DNA from 2 places in the Acidovorax sp. KNOB132 genome. Region 1 is predicted to be linked to the other one. Evidence: predicted binding sites of a transcription regulator. Region 1 holds the regulator's gene; the other holds the start of a gene.
What was found. Region 1 encodes sigma-54, which starts transcription at its own class of promoters, with help from an activator protein. Its sites were predicted from a motif close to TGGCANGNAANCTGCTTT; they were not measured.
Positions count from the first base shown of each region.

Region 2: the regulator sigma-54 is predicted to act here: its motif matches at 3,639-3,656, upstream of AC27IO_RS11980 (isopenicillin N synthase family dioxygenase).

Region 1 covers NZ_BAAJYT010000002.1:26,365-43,192, reverse strand. The annotation lists gene AC27IO_RS00715 (iron-containing redox enzyme family protein) at 1-684, shown strand, start outside; gene AC27IO_RS00710 (hypothetical protein) at 648-992, shown strand; gene AC27IO_RS00705 (hypothetical protein) at 1,039-1,488, opposite strand; gene AC27IO_RS00700 (KGG domain-containing protein) at 1,674-1,991, opposite strand; gene AC27IO_RS00695 (hypothetical protein) at 2,110-2,388, opposite strand; gene rpoN (RNA polymerase factor sigma-54) at 2,438-3,817, opposite strand; partial or broken gene AC27IO_RS00685 (hypothetical protein) at 3,752-4,333, shown strand; gene AC27IO_RS00680 (histidine kinase) at 4,346-5,206, shown strand; gene AC27IO_RS00675 (sigma-54-dependent transcriptional regulator) at 5,289-6,698, shown strand; gene AC27IO_RS00670 (PAS domain S-box protein) at 7,037-11,656, shown strand; gene nadE (NAD(+) synthase) at 11,937-12,779, shown strand; gene AC27IO_RS00660 (manganese catalase family protein) at 13,131-14,063, shown strand; gene AC27IO_RS00655 (hypothetical protein) at 14,917-15,045, opposite strand; RNA gene ssrA (transfer-messenger RNA) at 15,352-15,730, opposite strand; gene gph (phosphoglycolate phosphatase) at 15,743-16,420, opposite strand; gene ubiG (bifunctional 2-polyprenyl-6-hydroxyphenol methylase/3-demethylubiquinol 3-O-methyltransferase UbiG) at 16,417-16,828, opposite strand, start outside.
Region 2 covers NZ_BAAJYT010000072.1:1,520-16,778, reverse strand. The annotation lists gene AC27IO_RS12005 (hypothetical protein) at 1-133, opposite strand, end outside; gene AC27IO_RS12000 (tlde1 domain-containing protein) at 130-633, opposite strand; gene AC27IO_RS11995 (urease accessory protein UreD) at 812-1,642, opposite strand; gene AC27IO_RS11990 (nucleoside deaminase) at 1,731-2,255, opposite strand; gene AC27IO_RS11985 (ABC transporter substrate-binding protein) at 2,272-3,300, opposite strand; gene AC27IO_RS11980 (isopenicillin N synthase family dioxygenase) at 3,881-4,915, shown strand; gene AC27IO_RS11975 (ATP-binding protein) at 4,982-7,540, opposite strand; gene AC27IO_RS11970 (ABC transporter substrate-binding protein) at 7,542-8,330, opposite strand; gene AC27IO_RS11965 (hypothetical protein) at 8,417-8,671, shown strand; gene AC27IO_RS11960 (response regulator) at 8,638-9,288, shown strand; gene AC27IO_RS11955 (response regulator) at 9,281-10,015, shown strand; gene AC27IO_RS11950 (methyl-accepting chemotaxis protein) at 10,039-11,724, opposite strand; gene AC27IO_RS11945 (FadR/GntR family transcriptional regulator) at 11,992-12,684, opposite strand; gene AC27IO_RS11940 (amino acid ABC transporter permease) at 12,902-13,585, shown strand; gene AC27IO_RS11935 (amino acid ABC transporter permease) at 13,604-14,254, shown strand; gene AC27IO_RS11930 (amino acid ABC transporter ATP-binding protein) at 14,238-14,966, shown strand; gene AC27IO_RS11925 (transporter substrate-binding domain-containing protein) at 15,047-15,259, shown strand, end outside.

The DNA.
Region 1 (16,828 bases):
GGCGTGCCGCACAAGAACCACGTCACGCTCTATCGCCAATTGATGCGCCGGCACGGCCTTCAGCAAGACCTGCAACTGGACAATGCCAATTATCTGCAGGGCGCGGTGCAATTGGCCCTGGGATGGAATGCCGAGCATTTCCTGCCGGAGGTCATCGGCTTCAACCTGGGCTATGAACAGTTGCCGCTGCACCTGCTGATCACGGCGTACGAGCTCAACGAGCTTGGGATCGACCCCTACTACTTCACGCTTCACGTCACGGTCGATAACGGCGACAGCGGCCATGCATGGCAAGCTTGCGAAGCAGTGCTTCAGATGATGGAAGTCCAGGCAGACCGCAAGCAGTTTTGGCAGCGCGTTCGCGCCGGGAGCAAGCTCGCAGACGCCGGGCGTGGCACGCAGGAGGTCATCGCATCTTTTGACGCCAGGGCCGAAGTGGTAAAAATCTTCGAAAGAAAGGCACCGGCCGGTGCAGGCATGCACTCCGACTATTGCCGCATTGGCGGGCGCACCGTCAACGATTGGCTGGGCCCCAGGGCAACATCGATGCATTGCTCGACGCGCTGGTGGACGGCGGGTGGATCCGACTCGGCGCGCCGGTGGCGCAAAGCCGATTCTGGAACCTGCTTCAAGGAGAACGCGCGGAAATGTTCGGCGTGTTCACGGGATATGAGTTGCAGGTGATCCACGACTGGATTCGTGGCGAGGACAGCCGCGACGGACAGGACTATGCCCAGCCCGCCTCGGCCAACCAGACGCGCAGACTGCCCTCGTTCAGAGCCCTGGCACGCCACCGCTCGGTGAGCCCTTTCGCGGCCAGCGCAGAGCCTGTACTGGACCCCGAACTGAATCAATTCAATGAACAACTCCAGTCACTGGAAGGAGAGCAGCGCCGACAGTTCCTCAGCGCCGCGCTGTCTCCCGCGACGCATTGGACTTCGACAGGGTTGCTGGCCACCCGGCTCTTCATCAACGAAGGCTGGGCGGCCTGACCGCTGGAGCGACCATTGCCCTGAGACGGCGGTGGACCGCAAAGACTTACGGGGGTGATGGCATCTGCAGCAACGAAGGGTCGCTGCCGATCGCATTCAACTGTCCGTCTCCGCCGATGCGAAAGTGCGCGTTCTGACCGGTCGCAATCGCCACGCAGGCGGCAAAGCAGTGGGCCGGCAAGATCAATGTGCCGATGGCGTCGGTTGTCGTGACTTCAAAGCCCGCAGGAGCCGCAGGTTCGCCGAGGGTGAACCCGATCAGCAGCATCTGCCCCAGACCTGCCACCTTGGCGCCGATAAGCTCGATGCAACCCACTGCCTGTTCGACCACCCAGCCAGAAGTGGCATAGGGGGCATGCCCGCCGAGGGCAATGGTGCGCACTCCCCGCGCTTTGATGACGCTGTACTGCTCCCACTCAGGCGCGAGATGGAGCGGAGAAAATTGCTGAAAGAGCCCGCGGTGGCGCGGGGCGCGCGTGGGGTAGTTGGTGTTCATGGATTGCCTCATGGAATAGGATTTATGGCGCGTCCCACCCTCCTGGACAGCCTACGGAACGAATGCCTGGGCTTGCGCAGGAATGCGGGTTCGACAGGTGCAGCGCTTCCAACGGCAATCGATGTGCCACCCATCTGTTTTCAGCGGTAGCCCCCGAACAAATCGTCTGCACCACAGCGCTGGATTCAACGGCTTTGGGGGCCTGAATCGCGACCTGCGCCCTGCGGCGCGCGAGTCGCTCCGTTGGGTTTCGTGCTGGAAGCGCTGTCCGACAGAGTGGCCTCCGCATCAGCTGACGCACCGGCTTTGGCACCGCCAGAATTCGAGTTGCGGCGACTATGGCTCTTGGCGCCAGCGGCGCGGGCTTCTTCGGAGGTGAACTGATGCGCCGTGCCCTTTTGATGCGCCGCCTGCCCACCCTTGCTTGAAATTTCACGTTGCTTTGCCGCATCCATGGCGGCGAAGCCACGATTGCTACTGGATGGATTGCCTTGGTTGGCCATTTCGATACTCCTTCAATGTGCTCCCGTGGAGGGGAGCGGCCCAGGCCTGGCAGTCAAACCAGGCTTGGCACGGCAGAGGCAATCGACATGCCCGGCACCTGCAGGCCCCCTTGCGCAACTACCGGTCGACGTCTGCCTGGATTGCTCGCTTGACACAACGCGCAGCCTCTTGCCTCGCATGCCTGCGGCGAGCGATACCCGCATAAAGCGTCTGCACCAGGTCAATCGCATCGCAATCCGCTTGCGCTGCACTGAACCGCATTTGCGCGCAGGCCACAGTCGTGATCCGGGGCTGCATGCCCTGCAGCACATCGACCAGCCCACACCAATGACCATCCACCGCCAACGTGCGGGAAAACAAGGTCAATCCGTCAATGGAAGCCCAGGCGAAAGCCATGATTGATCTTTGGTGAATTGGTCTTCACCCTGAGGTGCAAACCGTTGGTTCAAACGTTCCTGTGACGTTCCGGCGCCGCCGAAATGCGAAGCGCCTGCCGGTACTTGGTGACCGTGCGCCGGGCGACCGAAAACCCCTGCTGCGCCAGCAGGCCGGCAATCGCCGCATCGGACAAAGCATGTAAGGGCGACTCGGCCGCAATCAACTCCGACACCAGCTCCTTGACGGCCGCAGGAGCGCAGGTGGTGCCATTGCGCGTAGACAAGCCGCGCGAGAAAAAATACTTGAGTTCATGCAAGCCGAACGGGGTCGCCAAGAACTTGTTGTTGGTGACACGGGACACGGTGGATTCGTGCACCCCCACTTCCTGCGCGATCTGCTGCAGCTTCAGCGGTTTGAGCGCCAACGGGCCATGCTCGAAAAACGCCTGCTGGTGCCGCCCGATGGCTCGCGCCACCGCCAGGATGGTGGCAAAGCGCTGCGCCACGTTACCCACCAACCAACGCGCTTCCTGCAGGCAGGCGCTCAACGCCGCACTCTCACCATGGCGCTTGCGCTGCTGAAACATCCGCGCATAGGCGGAATGCACCCGAAGGCGAGGCATCACAGCATCGTTGAGAACCATTTGCCAACCTCTCCCGCCTCTCACAGCCACGATGTCAGGCACCGCAAGCGGCACATCGTCTTGCAGGAAGGCGCGGCAAGGACTGGGGTTGAGCGCGCGAATCTTCGCGCAAACCGCTGCTGCAGCCTCGCGCGACACCCCCAGCGCCTCGGACAGCCGTGTGGGGTCGCGCAACGCCACGGCTTTCAGGTGGCCTTCAATGGCACGACGCACCAGATCCCGGGTCGTCACGCACTCCATCGTGTGCAATTGCAATAGCAGGCAATGCCGCAGGTCCACGGCGGCAACGCCTGCTGGATCCAGCCCCTGGACCCGGCGCCACGCCATGCGGATTTCCTGCCCATCCGGTTCCGGAGACAGGGCCATGGTGTGCACCGCCTGCTCGATCTCTTCAAACCCGCCGCGCAGGTAGCCATCGTCGTCCAGCGATTCGATGACCGCCTTTGCCAACAGCAGATCCCGCTCCGGCAGACGAAGCAGGTCCAGTTGCCCATGCAAATGGGCTCGCAATGAAATGGGCGCTGCTGAACGCTCCCAGGCCCTCTCCCCATCGCTGTCGGCAGACGGGATCCGGCCGCTGCCAGATGACGGACTCCAGTCGCTCGGCGGCGCGTGCGGCACCGTCTGCATATCCCGCTGCGCATCGCCATCCTCGACTTCCAACAGCGGATTGCTCTCCACCGCCTCCCGCACGGCGCGTGCGAAATCCTGTGAGGACATCTGCAGCAGGCGCACGGCATGCTGCAAGCGGGGCGAAGCATTCTGGGTGAGTGCTGCGGAAGTGCTCAGACTAAGCTGGCTCATCGAAGATCCATGGGTTGGGGAGCATCCCATGCAACAAAGCAAGGCATATGCCACACCACGCATGGCTTGGAAAGAGCTCACCCAGCCTCGAAAACCAGCACTTGGCGCTATCCTTTAATGCAGGCATGTTGCTCAACCGGTAGAGATTGCCGCAATTCCTGCCGGTTTCGCCCACGGGTTCGTTGCCTGGCCCGGTTCTTACCGGCACTGACTGGCATGCGGCATGCTGCGGCACTGGCGCCCGGCAACACCATCACGAGCGGAACGCCCTCGCCCATCATGAATGACACCTCCACACCCATCCCGACAGCAGCGCCTCACCCCGCCGCAGCGCCCCCCGTTGCAGCGCCGCCGTGGCTTTCCATGGCTGGTGTGGGGCATGAATTGCGCACCCCGCTGGGCGCACTGTCCGCAGCGCTGGAGGTGATTGCGCTCGCCCCCCATCCAATGCCCATCCAGAGCGAAGCGTGCGCGGTGGCCGCTCGGCAGACACGGCATCTGTCTTCGCTGCTGGAAGACCTGCAGGACGTGCTGGCGGCGCGCGAGGGGCGCATGGAACTGCGGCGTGTGCCGCTGGACTTCTCGGGTCTGGTGCGGCAGGCCTGGGAGGCATTGGTGAACTCCAACAGGGGTTATGCCTGCACCCAGCAGATCGCTGCCGACCTGCGGGTCATGGCAGATCCTCGCCTGATGCGCCGGGCGATGGATCAGATGCTTTGCCGGGCGTGCAAAGCGGCGGCCCCGGGCATGCGCATGGACTTGAACGTGTTCAGGCAAGGGGACGAGGTGCGCGTGGAAGTTCGCGGCCTGCCCAACGACCACATGGAGCGGCCCTCGGGAGCCGCATGCCTGCTGGCTCTGCATGTGCGGGCCGGCGCACCTGCCACCTTGGCAGACCTTCTTGCCGACCATGTCATTGCACTGCATGGGGGACGCACTCCATCGCCCTCCGATGGACCGCTGCAGTATCTCGCGCTGCCCTGCCTCGCAGAAACGCCACCACCGCCAGCCCGACTGCGGCGCCTTAAGGTGCTTGTCGCACTGCACGGCGCGCAAGATCGCCAGACAGCAGTGCAAACTCTGGAGCGCCAGGGATATACCGTGCTGGACGGCGGGGCGACCCAGCCGGCGCTGGACCTGTTGCTGCAGCACGTGCCCGATCTGGTTCTTGCAAATGCTCAGCCTGCCAAAGAGGCGCGCGAGTTTGCAGCCGCCGCGCGGGAGACCGGGTATGCCGGCCGCATGGTGGCCGTGGCAGCCGCCATGCCTTGTGCTCAGGAAGAGGCGTTGGATGCAGCCGGCGCCCGGCGCGCAGGCTTTGACGCATGGGCCGCCTGGGGCCAGTGGCCCCAGGTGCTGACGGACGCGCTGGAACGCGGAAGCGGTTGACCGCTGTACGTTCGTTTACACCCATGGCAGCGATCGCTGCAAATAATTCCTCTTTTTCAAATTCTTACTCGGGGAGATTTGCATGGCCCATGCCCTGGTAGTGGAAGACGATGCCGACTCCGCGCGCATGCTTGCGAGCTTGTTGCACACTGGCGGATTCACGGCAGCCACGGCCTCTTCGCTCCGGGATGCGCGCCGTCAGATTGCCCTGCAGCGCCCCGACATCGTGCTGCTCGACCTGCAGTTGCCCGACGGCAATGGGCTGTCCCTGTGCGAGGAGGCCGAACTGCTCTCGTATTCGGAAGTGGTGCTGATCACTGGCCACGCCAGCCTGGACACATCGATCCAGGCCCTTCGCCTGGGCGCTGCGGATTACCTTATCAAGCCGGTGGATACGCAACGGCTCAATGCCGTGCTCTCCCGCGCTCGCTCGCCCTCCACCCTGCTGGCCGAGATTCAGGACATGCGCCTGCAGTGGGAATCGACCGGCCGCTTCGGCCACCTGCTGGGCCGGTCGCCCATCATGCGCGAGGTGTACGAGCAGATCGCATGCGTGGCCGGCACCTCGGTCTCGGTGTTCGTGACAGGGGAAAGCGGCTCTGGGAAGGAGCTGGTTGCCCGCACCCTCCATGACCTCAGCCGGCGACGCGACGGTCCTTTTCTGGCGGTGAACTGCGGCGCGATCTCGCCCCAGCTGATCGAGAGCGAAATCTTTGGCCACGAGCGGGGCAGCTTCACGGGGGCGGACCGACAGCACCTGGGGTTTTTCGAGCGCGCCAATGGCGGCACCCTTTTCCTGGACGAGATCACCGAGATGCCGCTGGAGCTGCAGGTCAAGCTCTTGCGCGTACTGGAGACCGGCACCTTCCTGCGCGTAGGCTCCACCGAGGCGCGGCACACCGATGTGCGCATCGTGGCTGCCAGCAACCGCAACCTGGCCCAGGCCGTGGTGGATGGCGCGTTGCGGGAAGACCTGCTCTACCGCCTCAACGTGTTCCCGCTGCACCTGCCGCCCCTGCGGGACCGGCTGGAAGACCTGCCCCTGCTGGCACAGCATTTCCTGGACGACATCGCAGCACGTGAGGGGGGCCGAAAGACGCTGACCGCCGCCGCCCTGGAGCGCCTGGCGGAATACCGGTGGCCCGGCAACGTGCGCGAGTTGCGCAACGTGCTGCAGCGCGCCTTCGTGATGACGCAAGAAGGGCCGGTGACCGAGCGCTGGTTGCCGCGCGACCTCGTGCCTTCGCAGCCACCGCTCCCACTGCCACCGCTTGCGCCGCAGCAACGCGAGATGGCACCGATGGCCGACGGCGCTGCCGCCTCCACCGAACTGCGGCTGCCGCTGGGCAGCTCGCTGGCGGAAGTGGAGCGGGCGCTGATCCTCGCCACCTTCGCTCACTGCGGGCAGCGGCGCGAGCAGACCGCCGCCATGCTGGGCATCAGCATGAAGACGCTGTACAACCGGCTGAAGGAATACGGCGACGGCGCCTGACCGGCTGGCGGTGGCCGTCACCAGGCCTGGCCTTCTCAAGGGCGGCAACATCGTCCGGGCTCCAAGCCTGCGGCCTGAACGCCGGTACAACCCGTTGTCCGGTCATACATCCTGAATCCAGAACCCGCCATGCGCCGGGCACACTGGGCGCGCACGCCATCGCCCGCCCCAGCAGTCCGCGCGCGTCTCCGCGCGCAGTGGCCGCTCCCCCGGCAAGCCCAACCCATATACGGCATCGAACGAACCCCGCGCATGCTTTCCGCCGTGGCCCACCAGACCACGCCGTCGAACGCGAAAGCCCACGATCGATAATCGGCATTCACTAGAAAGACGCCAACATGGATGACTCGCTGACCACCCCCGACGAAGCCGAAGAGCATGTGGGAGAGGCGCTGGACAGCGTGGCGCCGGCGCGGGCCTATCACATGTTGCCGCTGATCGGTCTGGGTGGTTCGGCGGGCAGCATCCCGGCCCTGCAGACCTTTCTGCAGTCCATGCCCGAAGACCCCGGACTGGCTTTTGTCGTCATCCTGCACCTGTCGCCCGACCACGACAGCGAGCTGGCCGAAATCCTGCAGCGCAGCACCTCCCTGCAAGTGATGCAGGTGCGCGAGACCTGCAAGGTCCAGGTCAACACCGTCTACGTCATCCCGCCTGGCAAGGTGCTGCGCACCTATGACGGCTTTCTGCAGCTGGCCGATCTGCCGAGCCCGCGCCATGGCCATGTGACCGTGGACCTGTTCTTTCGCATGCTGGCCGACACCCACGGTCCGCATGCCACGGCCATCGTGCTGTCCGGCATGGATGGCGACGGTGCCATTGGCATCAAGCGCATCAAGGAGCGGGGCGGACTCACCATCGCCCAGGACCCGGACGAGGCGGAGCACAGCAGCATGCCCCGCTCGGCGCTGGCCACCGGCATGGTGGACTGGACGCTGCCCGCGGCGGCCATGCCCGGCCGGCTGCTGGAGTACTACCGGCTGGAGCGCCGCCTGAAGCTGCCTTCGGAGAAGGGACCCCCGCCCATGGAAAACCCGATTCCCCATGGCATGGCCACAGAAGCGGCCCTGCGCGACGTGCTGATCTTCCTGCGAACGCGGACCGGCCGGGACTTCGCCTACTACAAGCGGGCCACCATCCTGCGGCGCATCGGCCGGCGCATGCAGGTCAACGGCATCGCCGATCTGCCGGGCTATCTGGATTGCCTGCGCACGCGGCCCGGTGAGGCTGGGGCGCTGCTGCAGGACCTGCTCATCAGCGTGACCAACTTCTTTCGCGATGGCGAGTGCTTCAGTGCGCTGGAGGCGCACATCGGGGGGCTGTTTGCCGGCAAGGGGCCGGGGGACTCGCTCCGTGTGTGGGTGGCCGCCTGCGCCACGGGCGAGGAGGCCTACTCCATCGCCATCTTGCTCAGTGAATACGCACGCAAGGTGGATGCAGCGCCGGTGATCCAGGTCTTCGCCAGCGATCTGGACGACGAGGCCATCGGCATCGCCCGCGAGGGGCTCTACCCCACGACCATCGAGGCCGACGTGTCGGAAGAACGGCTGCGCCGGTATTTCGTGAAGGAGCACCGCGGCTACCGGCTTCGCCGCGAAATCCGTGAAATGGTGCTGTTTGCGGTGCATGACGTGCTCAAGGATTCGCCGTTCTCGCGGCTCGACCTCGTCACCTGCCGCAACCTGCTGATCTACCTGAACCGCAACGCCCAGCACCGCGTGTTCGACACCTTCCATTTCTCGCTCAAGCCCCGCGGGCTGATGTTTCTGGGCTCGTCGGAATCCGTCGAAGACAACAGCCCCCTGTTTGTCGTGCTCGACAAGAAGCACCGCATCTACAGCCACCGCCCCGCCTCGCGCTCGGGCATGCCAGGGCACTCCGCGCCCGGCACCGTCTCGCTCGCCATGGAGGCGCAGCACGCCGCGCGGTCCGGCCCGGTGCTGGCCGGCCCGGCCTTCACCTCGACGCCCCCGGCCTCGCGCGATCTGCCGCCCCTCGATGGCCGCAGCCACAGCTGGGGTGAGCTGCATTTCCGGCTGCTGGAGAAGATCGCGCCGCCCTCCGTGCTGATCGATGCCGGCCACGACATCGTGCACCTGTCGCCCAACGCCGGCGAGTTCCTGCGCTTTCAGGGCGGCGAGCCCAGCCGCAACCTGCTGCGCGCCATCCACGAGGACCTGCGCATCGAAGTGCGCGCGGCGCTCTACCAGGCGGCGCAGCGCAAGATGGCCGTGGAGACCCCGCCCGTGGCCGTCACCCATGCCGGCAGCGAAATGGTGCTGGTGGTCCGCATCGTCCCGTTCCACGAGGCGCCGGGTTTTCATCTGGTGATCATCCAGCCCGCGTCGGCGCTGCAGCCGCTGCTGCCCATGCCGGTGCGGCCCATGTCGGTCTCCGAGCCCCTGGCGCAGCACCTGGAGCAAGAACTGGAGCGCATGAAACTGCACCTGCGCGACACGGTCGAGCAGTACGAGGTGTCCACCGAAGAACTCAAGGCCAGCAACGAAGAGCTGCAGGCCATGAACGAAGAGCTGCGCTCGGCCACCGAGGAACTCGAAACCAGCCGAGAAGAACTGCAGTCGATCAACGAAGAGCTCACCACCGTCAACCACGAGCTCAAGAGCAAGGTCGATGAACTCGGCCACTCCAACAGCGACATGCACAACCTGATGGACGCCACCGCGATCGCGACGGTGTTCCTGGACCGCGAGCTGTGCATCACCCGCTTCACCCCCTCGGCGATCACGCTGTTCAAACTGATTCCCACTGACATCGGCCGCCCGCTGTCCGATCTGGCAACCCACCTGGACTACCCGGAGATGACCTCCGATGCCCGCCGCGTCCTGGAGCGGCTGGTGCCGATGGAGCGCGAGGTCGGCAAGGGCAGCGGCCAGTGGTTCCTGGTCAGGGCCCTGCCCTACCGCACGCTGGACGACCGCATTGCCGGGGTGGTGCTCACCTTCGTGGACATCACCGAACGCAAGCACAGCCAGGAGGCCTTGCGCGTCTCGCAGGACCGATTCAGTCTCATCGTCAGCCAGGCGACGGCCGGGGTGATGGAGGTGTCGCTGGACGGGCGCATCGAATTCACCAACCGCAGCTACCGCGAACTGCTGGGCTATTCCGAGGCCGACATCGTGGGCATGTCGCTGCTCGACCTCGTCCACCCCGACGACCGGGCCGAGAGCGCACGGCTGTTCGAGAAGCTCGCCCGCCACGGCGAGCCGTTCCAGGTCGAAAAGCGCTGCCTGCGCAAGGACGGCTCAGTGATCTGGACCTTCAACAACGTGAGCCGCCTGTCGAATGTGCAAGGCCGTGCGGACGCTGCCTTGGTGATGTGCACCGACGTGACGGAACGCAAACGGGCGGAGGAAGCCCTCAGCCGCAGCGAGGAGCAGTTGCGGCTCATCGTGGAGAACGCCGTCGAGTTCGCCATCTTCTCCACCGACCCGCAGATGCGCGTGACCCGCTGGAACGTGGGCGCCGAGCGCCTGCTCGGCTACCCCGAGGCCGAGGTGCTGGGGCAGCCCGCCGACATCATCTTCACCGACGAAGACCGCGCCCTGGGCGCACCGCAGATCGAGGTGCGCCAGGCGCTGACCGATGGCCGCGCCATGGACGACCGCCTGCACCGCCGCAAAGATGGCACCACCTTCTGGGCCAGCGGGGTGTTGATGCCGATGCTCGACGATGGCGCCGTGGTCGGCTTCGTCAAGATCCTGCGCGACCAGAGCCGTGCCCGCCAGGCCCAGGAAGACCTGGAGACCAGCCGGGCCGAACTGGTCGAGGCCCTGCGGCAGAAAGAAGCCGCGCACTCGGCCTTGGAAGCCGCAGACGCTGCCAAGGACCGGTTCCTGGCCGTGCTGTCGCACGAACTGCGCAACCCTCTCGCCTCCATCCGCAATGCCGCAGAGGCGCTGCAGTCGGGGCAGTTGAACCACGAGGAGCGGGCCCAGTCGTCCAGCATCCTGGACCGGCAATCCGCCGCCATGAAGACGCTGCTGGACGACCTGCTGGACGTCTCGCGCCTGCGGCTGGGGCGCCTGGCCCTGCACCGCCGCCGCATCCTGCTGTCCGAGGTCGTGGACATGGCCATCGAAACCACCAGGCCCGCCATCGAAGCTGGCGCGCACCGGCTGGAGGTGGTGCTTCCGCACATGCCGGTGGTACTCGATGCGGACCCGGTGCGCCTCAGCCAGGTGCTGTCCAACCTGCTGGCCAACGCCGCCAAATACACCCCTCCAGGTGGCCACATCGGGGTACGGGCCCAGGTGGACCAGCGCACCGCCGTGATCGCCGTGACGGACAACGGCATCGGCATGGCAGCGGACAACATCCATAGCCTGTTCGGCATGTTCGTGCAGGAAACATCCGACCTGCCCGGCGCGCGGGGCCTGGGCATCGGGCTGGCGCTCGTGCGCAGCATCGTGGAATTGCACGGCGGCCTGGTGGAAGGCTCCAGCCCGGGCCAGGGCCAAGGCAGCACCTTCACCGTGCGCCTGCCGCTGGCGCAGGCGGAGCCCCTTGCGCCGTTGCCGGAGCCCGGGTTGCCGGCCGCATTGCGCAGTCTCTCCGCCCTGGCGCCCAAGGTGCTGGTGGCCGACGACAACGCCGATGCGGCCTGGAGCATCGCCACTCTGCTGCAAATTTCCGGTTGCGAGGTACGCACCTGTTCCGACGGTCCCGCGGCGGTCGCGGCCGCCCGCGAGGGCATGCCTGACGTGGCGGTGCTGGACATCGGCATGCCGGGCATGAGCGGGCACGAAGTGGCGCGCCAGATGCGCGCCCTGCCGGGCGGCGCGGACGTGCAGCTGATCGCGTTGACCGGCTGGGGCCAGGAAGCCGACCGGAACGCTGCCGCCGAAGCGGGGTTCGACGCACACATGGTCAAGCCCGTGGAGGTCCAGCAACTCGTCGCGCTGATCGAGGCCCGCCAGCGGGACAAGGCACCGCGCTGAGTTCACCACCAGGCGCTATGTTTTTCATAGCGACATGCCCTAGTACTTATTGCGCTGGAAGCCGTTTTGATCCACGGTGCTTCGGTGGCATCCGGAATGGCTGGGCCGGCTGACAGGCCTTGCGCCCCTGACACACCCACTGGCACGCCTCCTGCCGTGCAAAGCGGCAGCGACATGCCGGCACCATCCGACAACCGCTTCGGCCACTTGGCCGCCCAATGGTCCATTGCGGCCCGGCGAAGTCCGCGCCGGTGCCATCCACCTTTGAGGAGCGACCCCAATGAGCGTCAGGCCCAGTCAGCCACAGATTCTGGAACTCCTGTCGGTGGTGCGCGAGTTCGATGTCGAGGTCGAACTGGAGCGCCGTGTCGACTTTCTCGCCCAGTACCTGGCGCGCACCGGGCGACAGACCTACGTGCTCGGGATCAGCGGCGGCGTGGATTCGCTGGTTGCCGGCTGCCTGGCGCAACGGGCCGTGGCCCGCCTGCGGGCCTCCGGAGAAAGCGTCCGTTTCATCGCCATGCGGCTGCCGTATGGCCAGCAGCGGGACGAGGCCGAGGCAGTCAGGTGCCTCGACTTCATCGCGCCCGACGAGGTGCGCACCGTGGACATCCGCGCATCGGTCGATGCCATGCAGCAAGCGCTGATCGCCTCCGGCGTGGACCTGGGCGATGCCCCGGCGGAAGACTTTCTGGTCGGCAACATCAAGGCCCGCGCCCGCATGGTGGCGCAATACGCGGTGGCCGGCGCCACCGCCGGGCTGGTCATCGGCACCGATCATGCAGCCGAGGCACTGATGGGGTTCTTCACCAAGCATGGCGATGGAGCGGCCGATGTGCTGCCGCTGGCGGGCCTGAACAAGCGCCGCGTGCGCGCGGTGGGTTTTGCATTGGGCGCTCCCCGCGATCTGGTCATGAAAGTGCCCACGGCTGATCTGGAAACACTGGCCCCGCAACGGCCCGACGAAGACGCATTCGGGGTGAGCTACGACACCATCGACGACTTCCTGGAAGGCCTGCCCATCGATCGCGAGGTCAAGCGGATCATCGTGAACACCTACCTCGCCAGCGCCCACAAGCGCGATGCCGCCGTGACTCCAACCATGGCCCGTTCAACTCTCTAGACAGGCCCCAAGCCACGGACCGCGCCAGCGAGCGAACAGAAAAAACCGCTGCAAAATTTACCGCGCGGCATGGTCCGGGCAATCGCCCATCCGCCGCGGCACTTCGTCGCCATGGTGGCCCTGTACTGCCAGCGCCGTCCGCACCGGACTGGGCCTCTCGGGTGGGGCGCGCCAGGGAACAGGCAAGGTATATGCCGTGTTTGGTTGCGTTTCATCTTCTGCGCCGCCCTGTCCGGCATGGCCATCGGCCCATTGCCCGGCCCTTCGGCACACCGCTTGCCCAGACTCCTTCAACGCCACATGGCGTTGCCTGTCGGTGAACCCGCTGGCTCAACCCCACCAGGAGCATTCATGTTTTCTCATAACAAGCGGCTGCAATACACCGTACGAATCAGCGAAACCAATCCCGGCCTCGCCAACCTGCTGCTCGAGCAGTTTGGCGGACCCCAGGGCGAACTCGCCGCAGCCTGCCGCTATTTCACCCAGGCATTGGGCGAGGACGATCCGGGCCGCAAGGACATGCTGTTCGACATCGCGACCGAAGAGCTGAGCCATCTGGAGATCATCGGAACCATCGTGGGCATGCTCAACAAGGGCGCCAAGGGCCGACTGGCGGAAGGCGTTGAAAAAGAGGGCGACCTCTATCGGTCCATCACCGGCGCAGGCAACGACAGCCACCTCACCCAGGTGCTGTACGGGGGTGGCCCAGCGTTGATCAACTCGGCAGGCGTACCCTGGACGGCAGCGTACGTCGACACCATCGGCGAGCCCACCGCCGATCTGCGGTCGAACATCGCGGCCGAATCCCGCGCGAAGATCGTGTATGAACGCCTCATCAACCTCACGGACGACCCGGGCGTGAAGGACGCGCTGACCTTCCTCATGACGCGAGAGATCGCCCACCAGAAGTCGTTTGAAAAAGCACTCTATGCCATCGAACCGAACTTCCCTCCCGGCAAGCTGCCAGGCGATCCGCGCTTCACCAGCGTGTACTTTCGCACCTCGCAGGGCGAGCCGGAAGTGCGGGGTGCGTGGAACGAAGGAGAGCGCTGGAACGTCGTTCCCCTTCCCCAGGGCGCCGAAGCGGTGGATGGCGGCGATGGCCTGGCGACCGTGGCCCTGAACGAACTGGAAGCGCCCGCCGTGGAGCAGATGGCCGCACGCACGGCATCTCAGCCCGACATGGATCCCACCACGGGTGCCGAACTGGGCATGGGAGAAGATCTGGACCCTGTGGGTGATGCAGGCCGTTTGCGCGGCGTGCCGAAAACGCTCGAAGACTGATGGGCAGGGCAGGCTCCTGCGGCCGTGGTGATGCCCCCGATAAGGTCATTGCCGCGGCCTGGGACCGGCCCTGAATGCCTTCTTATGGGTTTTCCCGACGGATGCGGTGGCCCCGACGGGCCGCAGCGCAGCCCACGGCAAGCCCCGCGGCGAAAGTCGCATAAAGCGTTGCCATAGACTGCTGAGAGCCGCCATGCACAAGGCCTGGAGTGCCATCAGTCGGCTCGACCCACCGCTCCAACATGCCAGCTTTGCCAGGCCCGCTGCGCCCCCGCCAAGCAAGCACCATCGTCGATGCGACGCTTGCCAAAGTCCCAGCCATCAGCCCTATGCTGATCACCGAGCGTGCAGTGGCATGCGGGCCGTGGTGGCCATGCGGCAGGCATTGCAAATCCGACGTCGGCAGAACGTGGACCTGCGTCAAAGCGATCGACAAAGGATCGCTGGCAGGAAACGACTCCTCTATTCCATGATCGAGGGCAGGCTCCGTGTGCGCGGGATTGGCCGCAGGTCTCAACGCCGGAGCAGTGCCTTCAGGCGGAGGACAAGGATGGCTTTCAGATGTCGGAAAGGGAAAGGCATCAGGGCTGCGGGTGTTCATGGGAGGACTTCTTCCAGAGACGACGACGGATGGATGAATGGGTGGCGGCGCACTGAAGGCCGTCTGGCTAGCCGTTTCGACGGGGGTCTGACGGCTCGCGGGAATCCGCAATGCCACCGCCGTCTTCCCCCTCCTTTTGCGGTGCAGGCCCTTTCTGCGGCATGCGCTGCATTGCGGGATCTGTTTCGACCAATGCCGGGCTGGGACGACCGGGGTCCTTGCGCGGCTTACCGTCCGGGGAGTCGACCTGGTTCACCATGGCTGTACCTCCGGCATGTCGGCCAATGCCACCTGGCAGGGCTGCGTTCCTGTGGCGATGCGCGTCGTGGCCGGTACCGCGTTGACGGTGCTTGAAATACCGGCTGGTCTGGTGGTTTGCATGAATTTCCTTTCCAAGGAGAAATCAGTTTGCGAACCCCTGTTCGATGCGGGTGTAGGACTGCAGCGCTCATGCCGCAGTGGCACCACAGGCCGTGATACCGAGGGCAGAACGGTTTTCGATGCACGTCCGCGGAGTCGACACGGACATGCCGGGCACGTCCACGCTCGATGGCGTATCGGCAATTGCAGTAACCAGCACGTGGGACTCGCGGGCCATTTCGATGCGATGGGCGCGACACCCACAAAGCGCTGGGCAAGAAAAAACCGCCACAGCCTGACGGTGTCAGAGTGTGGCGGTATCCTGAGTGGTGGAGCTGGCGGGAATTGAACCCGCGTCCGCAAGCCTTCTTCGGGCAGATCTACATGTTTAGCGGTCTGTTTTGATTCTCATGGCCCACGTCGCGCAGTCGCACGCTACGTGGGACACCAGTACCCTTGGATCTTGCTCCATGCCAAGGTACCCGGCACGGAACCAGCCAGCGTGAATAACCTTGCAGCCGGGAGGTCTTGCGACCCCCTTGCCCAGCCCGCTAGCATGCTGTTGCAAGGCTCACCGGTGTTTAAGCGGCGAGTGCGAAACGTTCGTCGTTTGCAGTTAGTTTTTTGAATGCAGATTTACGAGCGCCACTCAAGCTCGACATGCACCACACCGATTCCGAACCCACGTCGAAACCAGGGCAGCCCCAAGCCTCGTATTTTAAGGCGCAGAGATCAATTGCAAGACCTCGAGCGGAGATTTAATTACGGCCTGTGCGCCCCACTCGTGCACAGCGGTTTGCGTGCCGAGGTAGCCGTACAACGCAGCCACGGTGCGCATGCCGGCCGCGAGGCCCGCGACGATATCGCGCTCATCGTCGCCGACGTAGATGCAATGCGCTGGTTCGATATCCAGGCGTCTGGCCGCTTCGAGCAGGGGCTCGGGGTGCGGCTTGCTGTGTGCGGTGGTGTCGCCACTGATCACCGCACCGGCGCTACTGAACAGTGGCGTGGCCGCCACCAGCACATCCGTGAACCTTGCCGCCTTGTTGGTGACGATGCCCCAAGGCATGCCACGCCGGGTCAACTCGGCGATCATTGACTCCACACCATCGAACACTTTCGTGCGCTGCTGAATGCAGGCCTCGTAGTTGACGAAGAACTCTTCTCGCAACGCCGGAAAGTCGGGATGGGCCGTATCCATGTCGAATGCCACTGACAGCATGCCCCTGGCTCCAGCCCCTGCCATGGGCCGATACCGATCGGCAGGCAGAGACGGCAAGCCACGGTCCGTTCGCAATTTGTCGGCGGCAGCACCCAGGTCGGGAGCACTATCGATCAATGTGCCGTCGAGATCGAACAAGACGGCACGAACATGGGTAAAGACAGGTGAACTCATAAGGCGGCGCGGCGTGCAGCGAGCATGTAGTTGACCGAGGTGTCGGCACTCAGCCAATAGCGCTTGGTCAGCGGGTTGTACTCCAGTCCCCGACTGTGAACGATATCGAGGCCCGCCAGCCGACTGGCGGACGCCAATTCGCTGGGCTTGATGAATTTCGCATACTCGTGCGTGCCTTTGGGCAGCATGCCCAAAATGTATTCGGCGCCGACGACTGCCAGCATGAACGCCTTGGCATTGCGATTGATGGTGGAAAAAAAGACCCAGCCACCCGGCTTGACCAGACGCGCGCACGCTTGAATCACGGAGGCGGGGTCCGGCACGTGCTCCAGCATTTCCATGCATGTGACAGTATCGAAGGTGCCAGGTACTTCCGCGGCCAAGTCCTCCACGCTGACTTCACGGTAC
Region 2 (15,259 bases), on a different contig from region 1:
TGCACACGGCCGAGGCGCCCAGGGCCACGGCCCAGATGTGCCAGAGGGCCGGCGTCTTGTCGCTGACTTCGGCCATGGCCAGCCCCGGTGCCAGGGCCAGGGCCAGGAGCGCGGTGGTGCTTCGGGCCTTCATTGGGGTGGGTAGCGGACGGTGAGCGGTATGTAGCATTCGGGAAGGCCTCCCAGTTCGCTCTTGAGCTTTTCGACGAACTTGTCGATGTGCACGGTCAGGTCGATGCAGCCGGCGCTGCCTGGCGTCGAGCCGCCGTGGATGAAGAAGCCGCCGCGCCCGTAGGTTTCTGTGCCGGGATAGGGGTGGATGGTCAGCCGGAAATTGCCCCAGGCCGCGCGCGGCGAGCGGTACAGGTTCTTGAGCCAGTTGTTGGCCCACATCTCGGACGGCTGGATCCAGTAGTCCCCTTCGGGGATGGGCCCGGCGTTGCGGGTCTTCTGCCATTCGGTGGAGTAGTCGAATTGGCCGTTCTTGGGTTTGCCGGACACGGCGGGCAGCGCGAGGACGGATTGCGTGCCCGTGCCGCGCAGGACTTTTCCGTCGAATTGCAGTGCGATTTTCGATTGCAGGCATCCGGGGGCGTGGGGTCGGCTGCGCTCCAGGGCGTAGGGATCGGACATGGCAGGGTGAAAGGGTTGGCGCCGCGCAAAAGGGCATGCGCAACGGGCAGGGCGCCCGGGCGGTTCAGCGCGGCCGGCCGATTCTAGGAGGGGGCTCTGCCGTGGCCCGTGCGTTTTTGTAATGCCGGGTGTCGGGACGTATCGCACGCCGCACGCTGAACGCGCGCCCTTTGGCGCGCTACACCGACCAGGTGCGCGGCCGCTGCGCCGCCATGCCCCAGCACTTTGCGCGCCACGCTGCCCAAACGGCCTGCAGCAGGCCCATGGCGGGCTCCACCACGGGCGCGAGCACCCGCACCACCACCACGTTCGGATGGGGGCTGGTGGCGCCGGCCATGGCGGCCAACGGGTGCCCGTCGATGGCGGCGCGGGCGGCGTCCAGCGCGCCTTCGCGCCGCTCGCGCGTCAGGGCTTCGCCGGCGATGAAGAAGACCGACGCCATGCAGCGGTGCCCCGCCAGGCCCAGCGGGCCGTCGAGCAGCAGCCGGTCCGCCGCGTCGATGCGGCCGCGCTCCAGCCACACGCCCGGCACCTCGATGTGCTGGGTGAAACGGCCCGATTCGAACGGCTGGCCGGCGTGGGGCAGCCCGAGCGCGGTGACGTCCCAGCCCAGGCATTCGGCGCCCGGGGACACCTCCAGCGTGAGCTGGTTCTCGGCTTGGCAGGCGTTGTAGCAAAGGGCTTCGAGCGGCAGCCATTCGAGCCGCGCGCCGGGCGCCAGCACGGCGTGCGCGCGCTGCAAGGCAGGGGCACCGGTGGATCGGTAAAAGCGTGTGGCGCCAGGGGTGGTGACCAGGCCGTGCGCGCCAGCCGCGACGGTGGTGCGGATGTCCAGCGTGTCGCCCCCCACCAACCCGCCGGGCGGGTGCACCAGCACGTTGTGGCACACCGCATCGCCTTCGGGGTACAGGCTTTGCAGGATGCGCAGCGGGCCGCCGTGTTCGAAGCGCGCCACCGTGCGCTCGGCCTCGCGGCGGTAGTCCAGTTGCAGGTGGGCGTGCCAGGTCATGCGGTTGCTATCAAATCGTGAGCTAGACCGGCATGATATCCGCCGGCATCGGGCCGATTCGATGCCGACCGGGCACAGGGGATGGGCTTCAGGCTTTCCACGCGCCCCGGTGCGAGGCCGAGGATTCCTCGATCAGCGCCGGGCCGATGCATTCGATGGCATGGGACGAGGCCGCGAACACGTCGCGGCACGACAGCTCGGCGTCGCGCTGGTCCAGCCGCTCGCCGCGAAAGGCGCGCAGCCGCACGGCGTCGATGCCGTACACCACGCGCCCGATGTTGGCCCAGAAGATCGCGCCCGCGCACATCACGCAGGGCTCGCCGGACGAATACAGCGTGGCCTGGGCGAAGGCCTCGCGCGGATGGTGCGGGCTGGCCAGCCGCACGGCCGAGGTCTCGGCATGCGCGGTGCAGTCGCCGGTCTCGCCGTTGGCGTTCCAGGCCTCGGCCAGGATGCGGTCGTCCGCACCCACGATGACGGCGCCGAACGGGCGGTTGCCACGCGCGCGGGCCTGGTCGGCAAGGGCGATGGCGCGGCGCAGGTACAGGCCGTCGCGCGGGGCGAGGGGGACTTCCTCGGGCAGTTCGCAAGTGGGGGAGGCAGGCATGTTCATCGGGCGGTCTCCGCTGTCAGGCCGGCACCTTGCGGTCGGCCGCAGGGGGCAGGAACGCCGGGTTGAACACGCGCTCGGCCGCCGGCTTGCGGGCTAGGCCGAACGTGGTGGCGATCTCGTCGATCTGCCGCGCCAGCACGTCCGCCTGCACGCCGCCCAGACCGATGGCCTGCGTCTCGGGCGTGGCGAGGTACTGCCGGGTAATGGCCCAGCGGGCGCGTTCCATGTCCATGTTCAGGATGGGCTCGCGCGCCTTGATGGCGGTCATCGCCGCGTCGGGGTTGGAGAGCGTCTCGCGCAGCGCCCGGTTCGTGGCGCGCAGGAAGGCCCGCGCCACGTCGGGCCGCTCCTGCAGCAGCCGGCCGGCAAGGATGGCGTTGCCGTAGAGATTGAGCCCGGTCTTGCCGTACTCGAGCACGGCCAGGTCCTGTGGCGGCATGCGGGCGAACAGGGACACGGCCGAGTCGTGGAAGTAGGTGGCCGCGTCCACGTCGCCGCGCACCATCACGTTGTCGCGCGCGCTGAAGTCGGTGGTCACCCACTGGAACAGGTCGGGGCTGGTGTTGAGCTGGCGCGCCACCATGGGCCAGCTGCGGCGCGTGGATTCCACGGCGGCGGCGGCTACGCGCTTGCCCTTGAGCGACTGGAAGTCGGTGCTCACGCCGCGGTCCTTGCGGCCGATGATGACGAAGGGCGCGCGGTTGTAGTACTGGTAGATGGCCTGCACCGGCGCATCGGCGTTCTGCGCGTGGAACTCCGCCAGCGCGCTGATGTCGCCCAGCCCCAGGTCGTAGGCCCCGCTGGCCACGCGCGTGATCGAGGCCACGGAGCCCGAGCCCACGTCGATGGCCACGTCCAGCCCCTCGTCCTTGTAGTAGCCGTTGGCGGCGGCCAGGAAGAACGGCGCGGTCTGGCTGGTCACGCGGAAGTCGAGCGTGAACTTGAGCGGTGTGGTGGCCTTGCCCTGGGCGTGCACGGCGGGCGCGGCCAGGGTGGCGGACAGGAGGGTGGTGGCGGAGGTGGCGAGGAATCGGCGGCGTTGCATGGCGGTGGCTCCAGGTTCGGGGTAACGACCGGCCACGGCGCATCTGCGCCGTGCATCGGTGCGAACTGAGCAATTTCCGGGCAACGGCGCCGTGGGGGAACGGGCCGGGCTGAACGCTTCTACTCGGAGGCGGCGTTGCATGAAGCGTGCCTGCACAACGCAGTTCGAGCCCCATCGGGGTGGGTGGGTAAGGCACGGCCGAGGCGTGTCGCCGCTGGTGCATTCCCGGCGGGGCAGGCACGCGGCTGGTGCATGGCCGTCCCCGTTGCGGTGAGGCGCGGCGGCGCGGCGCGTGCAGCCGCTGCGCCATGGCACCTGCCCACCCGCTGCACACGGATTGGCCTGCGATTTGCTTGCACGCCCCGCAAGAGTAGAAGCGTTCAGCCCGATGGCCCGCACCGCGCGTTGCCATCGGCGGGTCATTGCTCTTGAAGCCGGTGGTGGCCGCCGGCGCGCCGTTGCCGTCCTGGCGAATGCGTGTCGACGGTCGCCGCCTTTGTCCCCTTCAAGAGCCCCATGGCGCGTGCCTGCCTGGCCGTGTCCGCCATGGGCCTTGGTTCATCCAAAGAGGAAACCCGCCATGCAGCAGAGCACCGCCAACCCCCCCGCCATCTCCCCTGCCGACCCCGCAGACGCCACCGCCGATGTGCGCGGCGAACTGGAAAAGGAAGCCCGCATGGGCGGCATGGGCGCTGAAACCAGCGCCCGAGAAATCCGGCGCATCGACCTGTCCGACTTCGAGCACCGCAAGGCCGAGATCGCCGAGCAGTTGTGGAGCGCCTCGGTCGAGATCGGCTTCTTCCAGGTCACCGGCCACGGCATTGCCGTGGAGGACATCCGCAACGCCTTCGCGCGCGCCGAGGCGTTCTTCGACCTGCCGCGCGAGACCAAGGCGCAGTGGCCGCTGGCACGCAATGCCGGCTGGGAGCACAAGGCGCAGGTGCGCCCGTCCACGCGCACGCCCGACCAGAAGGAGTCCTACCAGGTCACCCGGCCGCGCATGGCGGGCCTGTGGCCCAGCGAGGCTGAGCTGCCGGGGTTCCAGGAAGCCACCTTGCGCTTCGAGGCGCAGTGCTGGCACGTGGGCATGCAGCTGCTGTCGTGCTTTGCGGACCGGCTGGGGTTCGATCCGGACTTCTTCACCCGCGCGCACGACCCGTCGAGCGCGGCCTACCAGAGCACCCTGCGCATGCTCCATTACTTCGCCGTGGACCCGGCGCTCAAGGACGAGCTGGGCCTGTGGCGCGCGGGCGCGCACACGGACTTCGACTGCCTCACGCTGCTGTTCCAGCGCCCGGGCCAGGGCGGGCTGCAGGTGCTGCCCGGCAAGGAGATGGAGAGCCGCCAGTGGACCAGCGTGGAGCCGGCCGAAGGCGTCATCACCTGCAACATCGGCGACATGCTGACGCGCTGGAGCGATGACCAGTTGCCCAGCAACTTCCACCGCGTGCGCAATCCGCTGCCCCACGAATACCAGGGCGCGCGCTACAGCCTGGCGTTCTTCTGCCAGGCGAACGAGGATGCCGTGGTGGAAGGGCCGGGCCGCAAGTACCCGCCGATCACCGCGGGCGACTACCTGCGCCAGCGCATCACGGCGAATTTCGCGAAGTACTGAGCGCGTCAGGCGGCTTTCGAAAGGCCCGGCCGCGGGTCTTAGCCAGTCCGCAGCAGGTCCCAGCCACTACACCGTCGAGGTCAGCGGCGCCGGCATGGTTTCGGACGCGCCGCGCGCCGGCAGGACGATGTGAAACACGGTGCCCTGGGCCGCGTTGCTCGCATGGATGCGCCCGCCGAAGGCCTCGACGATCTTGCGGCAGATGGCCAGCCCCAGGCCGGTGCCGCCAGAGCCGTCGCGCGTCGTGCTGGACTGTATGAAGGCTTCGAAGATGCGCTCGAGTTCCTCCTCGGGCACGCCCGGTCCGCTGTCTTCGATCTCGATGTGGATCTGCCCCAGGCCGTCCATGAAGCCGCGGAGCTCGATGGTCGATCCCCCGGGCGAGAACTTGACCGCGTTCGCCAGCACGTTGCGCACGACCTGCTGGAACCGCAGCGGATCGGCCTTGGCGACCAGCGGCAGATCCGGCAGGTCCAGATGCAGATACAGCCGGTGCCGGGCGAGCAGGGGGTCGAACTCCCGCGCTACCGAGCGGATGAGCCCGCGCAGGTCGGTGCGCTCCAGGTGGAAGGTGCCCACCGTGCTTTCGATCTTGGCCACATCCAGCAGGTCGTTGACCAGTGTGAGCATGCGCTGCCCTGCGGCGTGAATGTCGTTGAACATGCCGGCCAGCCGCGCATCGGCCGGGCTGCGCAGCGTGCCCAGTTCGGCGAACCCGATGATCGACTGCAGCGGCGTGCGCAGCTCATGGCTCATGTTGGCCACGAACTCCGACTTGGTGCGCGAGGCCTCCTCGGCCGCGGTGCGCGCCTCCTGGATGGCTCGCTCGGCCATGCGGAAATCGGTCACGTCCATCAGGATGCTCAGCACGCCAGTGGCATGGCCCATCTCGTCGGTCAGCGCCGCCTTGAAGACGCGGGCGTCGCGGTGCGTGCCGTCGCCGTGCAGCAGCCGGGTCTCCAGCGTCATCTTGCCGCCCTGCATCAGAAGGCACTGGTTCGCCTCCACCACGACGTTGGCCTCGTCCGGCGGAAGGAAGGCATGCAGCCGCTCGCCGATCACCTGCGCGCGGCCCCGTCCCTTGTATTCCTCCCAGGCGCGGTTCACGAGCACCACGCAATGGTTCTTGTCCGTCAGGGACATGGGCAGGGGGTTGGTTTCGAGCAGCAGGTTCTGGAAGGCCAGCTGGGCCTGCAGCTTCAGTTGCGCTTCCCAGCGGCCGGTCACGTCCACTGCGCTGCCGGCGAAGCCGGCGATGCGCCCTTCGCTCACGAGCGGGACCACCGCCAGCTCGAACAGCAGGTGTCGGCCATCGGCGCTGCGGATCAGGGCCTGGCAGGTGCGCGCCTGCGCCGTGGATTCGGTGTCGAGCATGGCCAGGACCTCGTTGCGGCTGATCGAGTCCACGATGTCCGGCAGAGTCTGCCCCACGGCATGCGAGGGGCTGCGCCCGCTGATCGTGTCCCACCGCGCGTTGGCATAGGTGATGACGCCGTGCGCATCGGTGCGGAAGATCAGCTCCTGCACGCTGCTGATGAGCACCGCCAGATCGTGCTGGCTCTGCGCGATCTTGCGTTGCGCAAGGTTCATCGAGCGCTGCGCGGCCTCGCGCGCGCGCAGGCCGCGCCAGGCGGTCGCGGTCAGTCCCAGGGCGAGCAGCACGGCGGCCAGGCCGATGCCGAGCATGCTCCGGGCTTCCTGCAGCCACCGGTCCAGCGCCATCGCGTAGGGCTCCTCCACGATCGCCACCAGCGGCTTGTCGCGCGAGGCACGAAAGGCCAGGATGCGGTCGCCGCCCAGCACGCCCTGGCCGACGTAGCTGGCGAAGTCGCGGTGGGGCAGGTAACTGTGGAAGACGGGCAGGTGGTCGATCCGCCGGCCGGCCAGGGCGGCGGCGGGCGCCGAGCTGGCCAGCACCTGGCCGTCGTCGGTGGCGATCACCGCGTCGTAACTCAGGGACTCCAGCGTGAGGTACTGGAAGTTCGACAGCGCGCCAGGGTTGACCAGCCCCACGAGCATCATGTCCCGGCCGCCGTTGGTGCGAAAGCCGCGCAGCAGCGGTATGAACGACATGCCCGCCGGAGCCACGTCGGGGGGCGTGGTGCGGCGCAGGCTGCCCAGGCTGCGGCCCGGCACCAGCGGGCCGATGCGCTGGTGTTCTTCCTCCACCCAGGGCCCCAGGCCCGTGACGTCGATGAAGGTGCCGGCCTCGCCGTTGACGGTGCTCGCGACCACCAGGCCCTTGGTGTCCACCACCGCCACGCCGCGCATGAAGGGCAGCCCCGCCAGCACCTGCCGCATCGCGACCTCCATCGCCTGCGTGCTGGTGGGTGCCTCGGTCAGTGCCTGCGAATGCGCGAGCACGCCCAGTGCCATGTCGCCGGCATCGAACGTGCGGGCGGCCTGGTCTTCGATGATTCGGGCCAGCAGCTGGGCCTGTACCTGGCTGGCGGTCATCGTCGCGCGCATGTCGTTCACAGCCAGCAGGGCCATCGCGGCAGCGGCCAGCAGCGCGGCCGCCACGCCGGCGGCCAGCACAAGGCCGCTCGCTGGCAGCCCACGAAAGCGCAGCGCCGGTTCCGCCGCGGGCGATGGGGGGGAGGGGGCGCGGCGCTTCATCGTCATTTCAGGGCTCGATCACCTGGCCGAGGCCGTTCTTTTCCGCGGCGGCCTTGAGCCGGCCATCGCGCTTGATGCGGACCACGAAGTCGTTCATCTGCCGCAGCCACGCACCATCGCCGGGACGCACCGCGTAGGCGTAGGGCACGACCTGGATCGAATGCGCCGGCACGAGGAGCTTGGCCCAGTTGGCGTTGTCCAGCAACTGGCGGCTGTAGAAATAATTGGTCATGAACACATCCACGCGGCCTGAGATGAGCTCCTGCTCGCGCGTGGACGGCGCGTCGACCGGTACCACCCGCGCATGGTGCAGTTGCGCCGTCATGAGCGGCCCCGTCAGGGTGCCTTGCTGCACGCCGACCCGCACGCCGGGCTGGTCGATGTCGGCCCATTGCGTGACCACCGCATTGTTCTTGGTGGTGATGGCATACACGTCGCTGTGCAGGTAGGGCTGCGTGAAGTCCAGCACCTGCCGGCGCTGCGGCGTCACGGCGATGGCGGACATGGCCACATCGCAGCGGCGGCTTGTCAGGTCGGCCACCAGCGATGGAAAGGATGAATCCACGTACTCCAGGCGCGCGCCCAGGTCTTTCGCGAGTTCGGCCGACAGGTCGATGTCGATGCCTTTCAACTCCCGCGTGCGAGGATGGCGGTAGGTCACCCCGTAGTAGTCGGGCCAGATGCAGACCCGCAAGACCCCGGTCGAGCGCACCCGGTCGGATACCGACTCGGCCTTTGCAGCCGGCCACGCGGCCATGCAAATCAGCAGCGACAGGGAAAGGGCGATCCGCTTCATGCCATCCATTCTTCAGGGCCGTGCCCTGCAGGGAAAAGGGCACGCGATGTCCTCGGGATGCGGGCCGGCCGGGAGGGCGGCCTGGGGTGTCCGTGCATCATAGGCCCCTGCCCGATCCATGGGCGCGCGAAGCGGGCTTTTTGCCAGGCGCTGGTGCGGGGGCGACGAGCGGTGATGACCATGGCGTGGGCGGTGAGAAAATGATAGAAATAAAAAAATGGCGCGATGGGCGGATTTTAATCAGAAAAATCATTTTTATCATCTTTAAATTTGTTTGTTTTGAACCCAACAGCGGCACAATTCACGCATGGCAACATCTGCTCCTGAGATCTCCGATCTGACCGATCACTGCACCACCCTGGAGGTGGCCAAGCTGCTCGGCATGGCCGTTCGATCCGTTCAACTCATGGTGGACCGCGGGGAGCTCCAAGCCTGGAAGACGCCCGGCGGACACCGGCGCATTTCCCGCGCGTCCGTTCAGCAATGGCTGCAGGGCAACAAGGCCGCCCCCTCCCCGCCGCACAACCGACGAGCGGACGACGCGCGGCCCGGGGCCGAGGCCGGCGCGCCGAAAAAGCCCCTGCTGTTGCTCATCGAGGATTCGACGCACTTCCAGAACCTCATCCAGCTCATCGTGCAGCAGCAGTTTCCCGAACTGGGGCTGCAGGTGGCCGACGACGGCATTGCCGGCCTGGCCCTGTATGGGCAACTGCAGCCGGACATCCTCATCGTGGACATCCTGCTGCCCGGACTGGATGGCGCGACCCTGATCACCACGCTGCGGTCCCATCCCCAGTTCGCTCGCAGCGAGCTGATCGTGGTGACCTCGCTCGACGAGTCGCAGCGCGCGCCCTATGCCTTCGCCCTGCAGGGCGTGGCCGTCATCCACAAGCCCCGGCTGGTCGCCGAACTGCCCGGGGCGCTGCAGGCCTGCCTGGAAACGCTGCGCCATGGATGATCCCGTCGTCCTCCTGGTGGAAGACGATGCCCTGGTGTCCCGTTTCGTCGGCATGGTGCTCGACGACCTGCCGGTGCGGCTGCAGATCTGCAGCAGCGTGGAGCAGGCGCTGCAGTTTCTGGCGGAGCACCGTGTCCAGCTGGTGATCACCGATCTGATGATGCCCGGAGAATCCGGCATGGGGCTGATCCAGCGCATGGCCGCCGACCGCTCCCTCGCCGCGGACGCCAAGGTCGTGGTGTTCAGCGCGGGATTGAATACCAAGGTGCGCGAGCAACTGGCGTCGATGAACATCTGGCGTACGCTGGCCAAACCGGCTTCGGTGGGCGATCTGCAAGGCTGCGTGCGGGATGCCCTGCAGCTGGCCGGCCAAAGTCCTCCCCCTGCGCCGCCCGCGCCTGCCGCCCCGGCGGTGGAGGGCCTGGCGGAGCACGAAACCCTCGCGGTGGCCACGCACTTCGCCAACAACCGCCGCCTGTTCGAGAGCTATCGCGAGCGCTGCCTTTTGCAATTCCCCAAGGATCGCGCGGAGGGGGACCGGGCCGCCGCCGTGGCCGACCTGGCCGCGCTGCGCCGGCTGGCGCACAACCTGCGCACCGTACTGCTCACGCTGGGCCGCAGCGAAGGCCACCAAGTGGCCAGCCGCCTCGAAGAGGCCGCCTGCGCCGAAGACGTTCCTGCCGCTGTGGCCGGCTGGAAAGCCCTGCGAGATCATCTGAACGCTTGATCTGAAGCCGCAGGGCGCCTTCGTCAGCGGCCGGCCATGGCGCTAAGCCTGGGGATGGCACGGGGGTTCGCTACGGGCTGGGCACGCCTTTTTCCGACGCCCGCCTGCCCGCTGAACGATGGACCTGCCTGGTGTGCCATGGCGTTGCTCACGCCCGTTTGTGCGCCGAGCTTGAAAATGGCCACGGCCTGCAGGAGTTGCTGGGCTTGCGTGCTCAGGCTGCTGGCTGCCGCAGCGCTTTCCTCCACCAGGGCCGCGTTCTGCTGGGTGACCTGGTCCATCTGGACGATGGCCTCGCCCACCTGGGCTACGCCCTGGCTTTGCTCGGTGCTGGCGGCGCTCACCTCTCCGATGATGTCGGTGACGCGGCGGATGGCCGTGACCACCTCGGTCATGGTGCTGCCGGCCTTCGCCACCAGCGCCGTGCCCTCGCCCACCTGGGCGACACTGCTGTCGATCAGTGACTTGATCTCTTTCGCGGCCTCTGCGCTGCGCTGCGCCAGGTTGCGCACTTCGCTGGCCACCACCGCGAAACCACGGCCTTGCTCGCCGGCCCGGGCGGCCTCCACGGCGGCGTTGAGCGCCAGGATGTTGGTCTGGAAGGCGATGCCGTCGATCACGCCGATGATGTCGGCGATGCGTTTGGAGCTATCGTCGATGATCTTCATCGTGCTCACGACGTCGTTCACCACCTGACCGCCCTGAACGGCGACGGTCGATGCGCTCACGGCCAACTGGTTGGCCTGGCGGGCGTTGTCCGCGTTCTGTTTCACGGTGCTGGACAGCTCCTCCATCGAGGCCGCGGTTTCTTCCAGCGCGCTGGCTTGCTGTTCGGTGCGGGCCGACAGGTCGCTGTTGCCCTGGGCGATCTCGGCGCTGGCCGTGGCCACGCCGTCGGAGCCATGGCGCACGGTGGCCACCACCGAAGTCAGCGCCTCCTGCATGCGGGCCATGGCGGCCATCACGCTCACCGTGTCGCCGCTGCGTACCACCAGTGCCGCGCTCAGGTCGCCGGCCGCCACATTGTTGGCGGCTGCCGCCAACGCGGAAGGTTCGGCGCCCAGCGAACGGGAGAGATCACGAACGATGAGCCAGCCGACCAGCACGCTGACGACCAGCATCAGCGCTGCGGCCACACCCAGCACCACGGCCATGTTGTGGGCATGGGCCAGGGCCTCTTTGGCGACTTGATTGGCCAGGCCACGCTGGATTTCGCGGGATGCGTCCACGGCGCCGAACAAGGCGTTTTGCAGGGTGCGCACTTCTTTGATCAGTAACGTTCCCGCCGCTGCGCTGTCACCGGCTTCCGCCAGAGCGATGGCCCGATCGATGGCCTGGTTGTAAGGCTCGCGGTTGGCGTTGATGATGCGCAGTTGCTCGCGGGTCACCGGCAGGGCCAGCGACGCATCCAGCTGCTGGAGCAGTGCGGCATTGGCCGCGCGAGCTTCGGCAACCTTCTTCTTCTCGCCCTGGCGCAGTGTCGGGTCGCTGGAGATGATGATGTTGCGCACTGCGCGCGCGCCGTTGTTCAGGTTGTCCTTGATGTCGGTGAACTGTGCCACCTTGACCATGCGGTTGGCCGACACCTCGGCCAGGTCCTTGGCCAGGCCCTGCATGCGGAGCGCAGCGAGCAGCGCAATGGCGACGCCGAGGGTGGCGAGCAGCCCGAATCCGATGATCAATCGGGTGGAGATCTTTAGGTGTTGCATGGTCAGTGCCTCGTCAATACGATGGTGAAAATATCATTTTTATTAATTATGCCATTTTCATTTCAAACGTGTGCAAACGTTTCCTGGGTGTGCGCTCGTTGGCAGCCAGTCGCGCAGGCCACGGCTCGGCCCCCAGAGCACGGTGGTCCAGGCAGCGGCAACAGGACGGAGTGGCGCATCCGGCGTGAGGCTCGGCGCGACGATGAAGAAGCAGCGAAGGAAAAGAGCAGGGCGCCGCGCCCGACGCTCAGCGTTCGGTGCCGAAGCTCAGGGCATCACCCAGCGGTCCGCCGCCGCCCGGATGTGCGAGCGCATGGCCGACTCCGCCAGCAAGGGGTCGCGCGCCGCGAGGCAGCGGTAGATCTGCTCATGCTCGGCCAGGGCCGCGTGCCAGGTCGGCTGGCCTTCCAGCCGCTCGCGCATGTGGCTGGCCAGCGGCCCGCGGCGCTCGTCGAACAGGCTGCCCACCAGCCGCACCAGCACCGAGTTGCCGGTCATCTCCGCGATGCGCACGTGGAACTCTCGGTCGTGCTCCAGGACGTCGCGCCCGGCCGCGATGTCGGCGCGCATGGCGTCAATGCTGGCCTGCACACGGACCAGGCCGTCCGGCGTGGCATGCACGCACGCCAGCACGATGACCGCCCCTTCCACCGCGCCCCGCGCCTGCATCAGTTCGGCCGGGCTCTCGCCCATGGAAGGGGGCAGGGCGGAGCGCCGCAGCGCGCGGCTGCACACATACACGCCCGAGCCCATGCGGATTTCCACGCTGCCTTCGATCTCCAGGGCGATCAGCGCCTCGCGCAGCGAGGGGCGTGACACGCCCAGTTGCTGCGCCAGATCGCGCTCGGGCGGCAGGCGGCTGCCTTCCCGGTAATCGCCCTGCTGGATCAGCAGGCGCACCTTGTCCGCGATCTGCTGGTACAGGCGGCGGGATTCGAGGGCTTTGGTGGAGTCGTTCATCGAGCGTGTACATGAAATTGGCCAGACCATATGGCCTGACCAAACGAGGGGCTGCGCGCAGTGTAGAGGGTGAAATCACTAGATTCCAAGCATTGGATCGCTGAAAACCCTGCGGCTGGGGTTAACCCGGTAAGGCCAATTTGAATTTAGCGCTCAAATTGGCCTTACCAGAAACCCCTGCGATGGGCCGCCGAGCGGTCCGCACGCCGACACTGCCTTGAACTACGCTTTCGACTTCTCAGCGCCGCTGGCCTACTGGCCCGACCTCCTGGCAGGGGCGTGGACCACGCTGTCGCTGTCGCTGGCATCGACCTTCTTCGGCTTCTTGGTGGGCGTGTTCTGCGCACTGGCCAACACCGGCCGCTCGCGCTGGCTGGCCCGGCTGGCGGGGGTGTACATCGAGGTCATCCGCAACACGCCGCTGCTGGTGCAGGTGTTCATCGTGTACTTCGGGCTGGCCTCGCTGGGCCTGCAGGTGGGCGCTTTCACCGCGGCCATCGTGGCGCTGGTGGTGAACGTGGGGGCCTACACCAGCGAGATCGTGCGGGCGGGCATCGAGTCGATTCCCAAAAGCCAGCTGGAGGCGGCCGAATGCATGGGCCTGTCGCGCTGGCAGACACTGCGCCACGTGGTGCTGCCGCCGGCCATCGAGCGCGTGTACCCGGCGCTGTCCAGCCAGTACGTGCTGCTGATGCTGGCCTCGTCGATCTGCTCGCAGATTTCGGCCGAGGAGTTGACGGCGGTGGCCAACCGCATCCAGTCGGACACTTTCCGCTCGGTAGAGACCTATCTCATCGTGGCCGCGGCGTACCTGGCCATGTCGCTGGTGATGCGCGGCGCGCTGTGGCTGGTGGCCATGGTCGCCTTCCCGCGCCGCCGGCGCCTGGGCACCCCCCTTTGAAAGCCGCAGGCACGCACCATGGGCTTTCTCAACGCATCGCACCTTCATTTCCTGTTCGACGGCCTGCTGTGGACCATGGGGCTTTCGCTGCTGGCGTTCGCCGGCGGCGGGCTGCTCGGCTTTGCCGTGGCGCTCGGCAGCGCGTACGGGCCACGCTGGTCGCGCGTGGCCGTGTCCACCTACATCAAGCTGATCCAGGGCACGCCGCTCCTGGTGCTGCTGCCGCTGGCGTATTTCGGCCTGCCCTCGCTCGGGTTCAACGTGGCGCCGCTCACGGCGGCGTCGCTGGCGCTGTCGATCTACGTGTCGGCCTACCTGGGCGAGATCTGGCGTGGCTGCATCGAGTCGGTGCCGCGCACGCAGGCCGAGGCCGCGGAATGCCTGGCCCTGCGCTGGCACCAGCGCGTGTGGCACGTGATCCTGCCGCAGGCCGTGAAGATCGCCACGCCGCCCACCGTGGGCTTCATGGTGCAGATCGTCAAGAACACCTCGCTGGCCTCGGCCATCGGCTTCGTGGAGCTGGCGCGGGCGGGCCAGATCATCAACAACTCCACCTTCGAGCCGTTCGTGATCTTCGTGATCGTGGCGGCCCTGTATTTCGCCCTGTGTTACCCGCTGTCGGTGCTGAGCCGGCGCCTGGAGAGGAGCTTTCATGTCGCCCATCGTTGAGATCGAGAACATCTCCAAGTGCTTCGGCGCCACCCGCGTGCTGGAAGGCGTGTCGTTCACGGTGAGCAAGGGCTCGGTGGTCGCCATCATCGGCCAGAGCGGGTCGGGCAAGAGCACGGCGCTGCGCTGCATCGACCGGCTGGAGACGGTGGATGCCGGCCGCATCCGCGTGTGCGGCCACGAGGTGACCGCGCCCGGGCTGAACCTGCACCAGCTGCGCCGCGACGTGGGCATCGTGTTCCAGAGCTACAACCTGTTCCCGCACCTCACCGTGCTGGAGAACATCATGCTGGCCCCGCGCCTGGTGCAAAAGGCCGCCAAGGCCGAGGTGCGCGATCGTGCCCAGGCCGTGCTGGCGCAGGTGGGCCTGTCCGACAAGGCCGACTGCTACCCCTCGCAGCTGTCGGGCGGCCAGCAGCAGCGCGTGGCCATCGCCCGGTCGCTGGCCATGCAGCCGCAGCTGATGCTGTTCGACGAGGTGACCTCGGCGCTGGACCCGCAACTGACCGGCGAGGTGCTGCGCGTGATGGAAAAGCTGGCCGAAGGCGGCATGACCATGATCCTCGTCACGCATGAGATGGGCTTTGCGCGCAAGGTGGCCGACGAGGTCATCTTCATGCACCGGGGCCGCGTGTGGGAGCACGGTCCGGCCTCGATCCTCGATGCGCCAGCCACCACCGAGCTGCGCGATTTCGTCGGCAACGGCCTGTAGCGCTGCCACGGTGATTCCCGAGCCCCGCGCCAGACGGGGCCGACCCCCAACCCTTCCCTTTCACACGGAGACAAAGCCCCATGACAACACCGCGTTCCTTCCTGCTGCGCACCCTGCTGGCCTCGGCCGCCCTGATGGCCTTCGGCGCCGGCAGCGCCCATGCCGATCTGCTCAAGGACATCCGCGAGGCCAAGAAGATCCGCATCGCTCTCGACACCGGATCGCCGCCCTACGGTTTCGTGGACGACGCGATGAAGCCCGTGGGCTCCGACGTGGAGACCGCGCAGCTGCTG